2 regions of the Stenotrophomonas sp. As-7 genome follow, and region 2 is predicted to be linked to the other one. Evidence: riboswitches for the same ligand, from Rfam matches in the RefSeq annotation. Region 2 holds a riboswitch; the other holds the start of a gene.
The links. Region 2 has a riboswitch for glycine ahead of gcvP (aminomethyl-transferring glycine dehydrogenase). Riboswitches for the same ligand answer to the same signal wherever they lie in the genome.
Positions count from the first base shown of each region.

Region 1: it holds a riboswitch for glycine, as region 2 does, so the genes downstream of both, QP457_RS19270 (trimeric intracellular cation channel family protein) here and gcvP (aminomethyl-transferring glycine dehydrogenase) in region 2, are expected to answer to the same signal.

Region 1 is NZ_CP127405.1:4,217,905-4,221,309, forward strand. It holds gene QP457_RS19255 (NAD(P)/FAD-dependent oxidoreductase) at 1-367, shown strand, start outside; gene QP457_RS19260 (nuclear transport factor 2 family protein) at 469-894, opposite strand; gene QP457_RS19265 (GIY-YIG nuclease family protein) at 967-1,224, opposite strand; glycine riboswitch at 1,265-1,354, shown strand; glycine riboswitch at 1,368-1,471, shown strand; gene QP457_RS19270 (trimeric intracellular cation channel family protein) at 1,555-2,172, shown strand; gene QP457_RS19275 (MdtA/MuxA family multidrug efflux RND transporter periplasmic adaptor subunit) at 2,411-3,405, shown strand, end outside.
Region 2 is NZ_CP127405.1:3,527,087-3,530,491, reverse strand. It holds gene gcvP (aminomethyl-transferring glycine dehydrogenase) at 1-1,792, opposite strand, end outside; glycine riboswitch at 1,854-1,956, opposite strand; gene QP457_RS16245 (multidrug effflux MFS transporter) at 2,256-3,405, shown strand, end outside.

The DNA of each region.
Region 1 (3,405 bases), 690 kb from region 2:
ACTGAGCCAGGCCAACGGCAAGCCGGTACCGGGCGTGGCTCCGGCCGCCAAGCAGATGGGCAAGTACGTGGCAGAAACGCTTCGCGCACGCCTGCACGACAAGCCCGCGCCGGGGCCGTTCAAGTACGCCGACTTCGGCAATCTGGCCACCATCGGCCGCATGGCTGCGATCGTGCACCTGGGCAAGCTGCAGCTGTCCGGTGTGCTGGCCTGGTGGTTCTGGCTGGCCGCGCACGTGTTCTTCCTGATCGGTTTCCGCAACCGCGTCGTGGTGCTGTTGAACTGGGCGGTGGCGTACTGGAGCTACCAGCGTAGTGCGCGGATCATTTTTGGCGATGACCGCGAAGACCGGCGGCCGAAGCGGTAGGTAGCGCGGGAGAGCGCCCTCGACCGTCACAGTAGATCCACGCCATGCGTGGATGAGTTTCTGTGCAGGTTGCATGTAGCGCAGCCACGCATGGGGGGGCTCTACTTCGGCTTCGGGTACCACAACGCGTTGACGATGACCCAGCGCTGGTCGAAGCGGCCCATGTGGAAGTAGTCGACGAACCACGGCGTTTCCAGCCGCACCGAGGCCGCGTTGCCGGTCACGTCCAGCACCGTGCAGCGGCGATCCCATTGATCCTTCGGGGTCTTCAGCGCGCCTTGTTTCGTCAACGCGACCAGCTCTTCCTTCGACATCCGGCGCAGGCCGAGGCGTTCGTCGGGCGTATCACCGAGCACCGCGCGCTTGGCCAGGTCCGGATGCAGGGAACGGGCGACTCGCTGCGGGTCGGCTTCAAGCTGTCCGTCGACGTAGTCGTGGCAGGTCGCTTCGATGGCGGCGATCGTGGCGGCGTCGGCAGCGGGGCTTGCTGCTGCGGAAAGCGCGAACAACAGGGCAATGGTGGACATCCGGGTCTCCAGCGCTGAGGGCTGGGCGATCATGGCATGGTCGGGAGCGCCCCATCCACGCATGGCGTGGATCTACTGCAACAGCCAGGCCAGCTTGCGCTCGCGCGGCTGCTGCTTGAGCTCCCATTCGGCGCGTGAGGCCGTTGCCCTGTCCGGGTATTCGCGTACCGCCAGCACCCGCAGCGGCGGACGCGACCGGGTATAGCGCGCCCCCTTGCCGGCCTGGTGGGCGGCGAAACGGGCCTGCACGTCGGTGCTGATGCCGGCGTAATAGCTGCCGTCGCGGCATTCGAGCAGGTACAGGAACCACGGGCGGGAAGGCGAAACCATGGTCGGATTATGCCGTGCTGCACTGCAGCGGATATACTGGCGCCCGAATGCAGGAGAGAGGCGCCGCGCTGGCGCCCGCCGAAGGCGCAGGCTCCCATGATCGCTCAGGCCGGTGGGCTGGAATCCCACCAACCATGCATTCGACTCGCCGAGCTGGAGAGAGGTCACCGGGCATGCCCGGGACGATCCGCCGAAGGGGCACGCGGCTCACGCCGCTGAACTCTCAGGCAAAAGGACAGCGGGAGCGGCACCGGTCATCGTCATCCCGTCGTTGCGCAGGCAACGGCGGTGGTCGCGCATGGCCGGCCCCACCGCGTCCGGAGCTTGTCCATGCTGCTGTCCATCATCTACCTGATCGCCATTTCCGCCGAAGCCATGACCGGTGCCCTGTCTGCAGGCCGCCGCCGCATGGACCTGTTCGGCGTGGTCATGATCGCCTGCGTCACCGCCCTCGGTGGCGGCTCGCTGCGCGACATCCTGCTCGGCCACTATCCACTGGGCTGGGTGAAACACCCCGAATACCTGGGTTTCACCGTGTGCGCGGCGCTGATCGCCACCTGGGTGGCGCGCTGGATGCATCACTTCCGCCGCACCTTCCTGGTGCTGGACGGGCTGGGCCTGATCGCCTTCACCCTGATCGGCTGCTCGATCGCGCGCGAGGCGGGCCATGCGCTGCCAATCGTGCTGATCGCCGGCATGCTCACCGGCGCCTTCGGCGGCGTGCTGCGCGACATCCTCTGCAACGAGGTACCGCTGATTTTCCAGAAAGAGCTGTACGCGATCATCTCGCTGCTGACCGGTGCGGTGTATCTGCTGTTGCTGCACTGGGGCGTGGCCGATGCCACGGCGATCCTGTGCTGCCTGGGCGGAGGGTTCGCCGTGCGCCTGCTGGCGATCCACTACCGCTGGGAAATGCCGAAGTTCGTGTACCACGACGAAGTGCATTGATCGTTTGACGGTGATGCCGGCCGTCAGTCGGCATTTCCGGCTGCGTTGCATGACCAAGGTCACGCGGCGACGGCCCGCGTAAACCGCTACCATTGGCGCCCCGTCGCACGCGCGACGGCATCCAGCCACGCCGCGTCCGCGGCCCCGCCAGACAATCCCCCTCCCCCGCTGCCCGTGGCCCTTCGTGGTGCCGACGGGCCCGCATGACCCTGCGTGCGCGCAGGGCGCAGGATGCCCCATGTCTGTCGCCGAAAACTCCCGCTTCCGCCGTGCCCGTCCGCTGCTGGTCGTTGCCGGTCTTGCCCTTGTCGCTGGCCTGGCGTGGTGGCTGTGGCCGCATGCCGAGGCGGACGGTGGCAAAGAAGCCGGTGGCGGCAAGGCAGTGCCGGTACGCATCGCCCGCGCCAGTGCCGAACCACTGGTGCTGCGGATGAAGGCGGTTGGTACGGTCACCCCGCTGCACAGCGTGGTGGTGCGCAGCCGCGTGGATGGCGAGCTGATGCGCCTGCATTTCCAGGAGGGTCAGCAGGTCAAGGCCGGTGACCTGCTGGCGCAGATCGATCCGCGCCCCTACCAGGTGAAGCTTGCGCACGCACAGGGTACGCAGCAGCAGAACCTGGCCGAGCTGGAGAATGCCGAGCGCCAGCTGCAGCGTTACCGCGAACTGCAGCGCCAGAACTACGTGTCCGCGCAGGAACTGAGCGACCAGCAGAGCAAGGTACGGCAGCTGCAGGGGCGTCGCCTCAGCGACCAGGCATCGGTGGATGAAGCACGACTGCAACTGCAGTACACGCGCATCGTCGCCCCTGTCAGCGGGCGTGTCGGCCTGCGGCGTTTGGACGTAGGCAACCTGGTGCATGCCAGCGATGCCGAAGGCCTGGTCACGCTGGCGCAGACCGCGCCGATCAGTGTGTTGTTCACCGTGCCCGAGCCGGAGCTTCCCGCGCTGCTCGATGCCGTACAGGCGCAGCCGGCGCTGGCGGTGGAAAGCTGGGACCGCGAAGAACGCCGGCAGCTTGCCAGCGGCACCCTGTCCAGCGTCGACAACCGCATCGATACCGCCACCGGCACACTGAAGCTGCGTGCGCAGTTCGACAATGCCGATCAGGCGCTGTTCCCCAACCAGTTCGTCAATGTGCGCCTGCAGCTGGGTGAGCATCCCGCGCTGCTGGTTCCCGATGCCGCCGTGCAGTTCGGCAGCCAGGGCAACTACGTGCACATCATCGACAAGGA
Region 2 (3,405 bases):
CCGAATCCGGGATCAGGCAGATGTCACGGTGATCTTCGCCGCGCGAGCGGTGGTAGGCACGGATCGCCAGCAGGCCGGCGTACTCGCCCTGCGCGCCGGAGTTCGGCTGCAGGCTGACGGCATCGTAGCCGGTGCACTCGACCAGCATCGCTTCCAGCGAATCGATCAGTTCCTTGTAGCCCAGCGCCTGCTCGGCCGGCACCAGCGGGTGGATCTGCGAGAACTCCGGCCAGGTCACCGGAATCATTTCGGCGGTGGCGTTGAGCTTCATGGTGCACGAGCCCAGCGGGATCATCGTGCGGTCCATCGCCAGGTCCTTGTCGGCCAGCGAACGCAGGTAGCGCAGCAGTTCGTGCTCGCTGTGGTGGGTATTGAACACCGGGTGGGTCAGGAACGCGGACTGGCGCAGCAGGCCGGCCGGCAGCGCGTCGGCGGTGCTGGCATCCAGCGCGTCCACATCAACGTTGGCACCGAACAGCGCGCCCACGGCGACGATGTCGGCGCGGGTGGTGGTCTCGTCCAGGCTGATGCCCACCGAGCTGCTGTCGATCGCACGCAGGTTGTAGCCGGCCGCACGGGCCTTGGCATGGATCGCGTCGGCGTCGACACCGGTCACGTGCAGCGTGTCGAAGAAGTCGGCGCCGACCTGCACACCGGCGGTGCGCAGCGCGCTGGCCAGGATCGCGGCCAGGCGATGGGTGCGGCGGGCGATGCGGGTCAGGCCTTCCGGACCGTGGTAGACGGCGTACATCGAGGCCATCACTGCCAGCAGCACCTGTGCGGTACAGATGTTGGAGGTGGCCTTCTCGCGGCGGATATGCTGTTCGCGGGTCTGCAGGGTCAGGCGGTAGGCCGGATTGCCCTGCGCGTCGATCGAGACACCGATCAGACGGCCCGGCATCGAACGCTTGTAGGCGTCACGGCAGGCCATGAACGCCGCATGCGGGCCACCGAAACCGAACGGCACGCCGAAACGCTGGCTGTTGCCGACCACGATGTCCGCACCCCATTCGCCCGGGGCGGCCAGCAGGGTCAGGGCCAGCAGGTCGGTGGCCACGGCCACCAGGCCGCCGCGCGCGTGCACGGCATCGACCAGCGCCTTGTAGTCGCCGACCTGGCCGAAGGTATCCGGGTACTGCAGCAGCAGGCCGAAGGCTTCCGCTTCCAGCGCTTCGGCCGGGGTGCCCACGCGCAGCACGATGCCCATGGGCTCGGCGCGGGTACGCAGCAGTTCCAGTGTCTGCGGGTGCACGGCATCGTGCACGAAGAAGGTGTCCGACTTCGACTTGGCCGAGCGCTTGGCCAGGGTCATCGCTTCAGCAGCGGCAGTGGCTTCGTCCAGCAGCGAGGCGTTGGCGATTTCCATGCCGGTCAGGTCGGCGCACAGGGTCTGGAAGTTGATCAGCGCTTCCATGCGGCCCTGCGAGATTTCCGCCTGGTACGGGGTGTAGGCGGTGTACCAGGCCGGGTTTTCCAGGATGTTGCGCAGGATCACGTTCGGCGTGTGGGTGCCGTAGTAGCCCTGGCCGATGAAACTGCGCAGCACGGTGTTCTTGTCGGCGATCGCGCGGATCTTCGCCAGCGCCTGCACTTCGGTGATCGACTCCGGCAGCGCCAGCGGTGCCGGCGACTTGATCTTGGCCGGGACGATGGCATCGGTCATCGCATCCAGCGATGCGTGGCCGATGACGCCGAGCATCTGCGCGATCTCGGCATCGTTGGGGCCGATGTGGCGCTCGACGAACGCCGAATGGTGCTCGAGCTCACGCAGGGAAGGGGTGTTCTGGGACATGGCGAAGGATCCGTCAGGAAAGGGCACACGCACGGGCACAAGCCGCCGGTCGGCGGTCTGCGGGCGCCCCTCTGTCCTTTTGCCTGAGAGTTTAAAAGCGCGGAAAACCGCAGCTTCGTGCCCCTTCGGCGCCGGATCGAACCGGTCTCTCCAGAGTTCTGTTACGGGTGGTATCGGGCCTGAGCGATTACGGGCGTTGCGCCTTCGGCAGCGGTGACCTGCTTCTCCCACCGTGTTGCCCGCCGATTATAGCCTCTTGCCGGTGCCCGACGGTGGCCCGCAGCGGCCTCACAGGCCTGAATGGCCGATGGCCCGGGCGTGCGTTCTGTGCACCCGTGCATGGCGTCGCACGCATTCCCCACCTATGATGGTCGGATTCTCGTATTCATCTGGCGCCGTCCCTGCTGCAGGGGATCGGCGCCCGCCGTGCGTGTCACGCATGGCCCTGCCGGACGCTTGCCCGATGACCGCCGCTGTTGCTCCTTCCACCCGCCGCATGGCCCTGTTGCTCGCTGGCCTGGCCATGTTCGGTCCGTTCTCGATCGACACCATCTTTCCTGCGTTTCCGCAGCTGGCCCAGCGCCTGGCGGTGGACGAGGTGGCGGTGCAGCAGACCATCAGCGTCTACCTGCTGTTCTACGGCCTGATGAGCCTGGCCCACGGCCCGCTGTCCGATGCCTGGGGGCGCAAGCGGGTGATCCTCGGCGGCCTGGTGATCTTCGTCGGTGCCTCGGTTGGCTGTGCGTTGTCCACCGACCTGACCACGCTGCTGGCGTTCCGCGCACTGCAGGGCCTGTCTGCCGGTGTCGGCATGATCGTCGGCCGCGCGGTGATCCGCGATCTGTACCACGGCCACGACGCGCAGCGGCTGATGAGCCAAGTGTCGATGCTGTTCGGTATCGCCCCGGCCATCGCGCCGATCATCGGCGGCTGGATCCTGCTCAGCGGTGCCGGCTGGCCGCTGATCTTCTGGTTCCTGGTGGTATTCGCGCTGGTGCTGCTGGCGGCCACCGCGCGCTTCCTGCCGGAAACCCATCCGGCGCAGGCACGGGTCGCACTGTCGCCACGCACGTTGATGCGCGACTACGTGCGCATCGGTTTCAACCCGCGTTTCCTGCGCCTGGCGCTGGCCGGCAGCATCGGCTTCGGCGGCATCTTCCTGTACATCTCCTCGGCGCCGGCCATCGTGATGCAGCACCTGCATCTGGGTGAAGGCGGCTTTGCCTGGCTGTTCATTCCCACCATCGGCGGCATGACCACCGGTTCGTTCCTGTCCGGGCGCATGGCCGGGCACAGCACACCGACGCGGCAGGTGGCCCTGGGCTTTACCTTGTGCGCGGTCTCTGCCGTGTTGAACATCGGCTACGTCAGCCTGGCGCCGCAGTTCGCGCTGCCGTGGGCGGTGATGCCGATCTTCCTCGGCGGCATGGGCATGGCGCTGATCTTCCCGATCCTGGCGCTGGCAGTGCTGGACATGTATCCGCAGCAGCGCGGCCTGGCCTCGTCGCTGCAGGCCTTCGTGCAGCTGATGATCAGCACCGTGGTGGCCGGCGTGGTATCGCCACTGCTGCACGACAGCCCGCTGCATCTGGCACTGGGACAGGCGGCCTTCT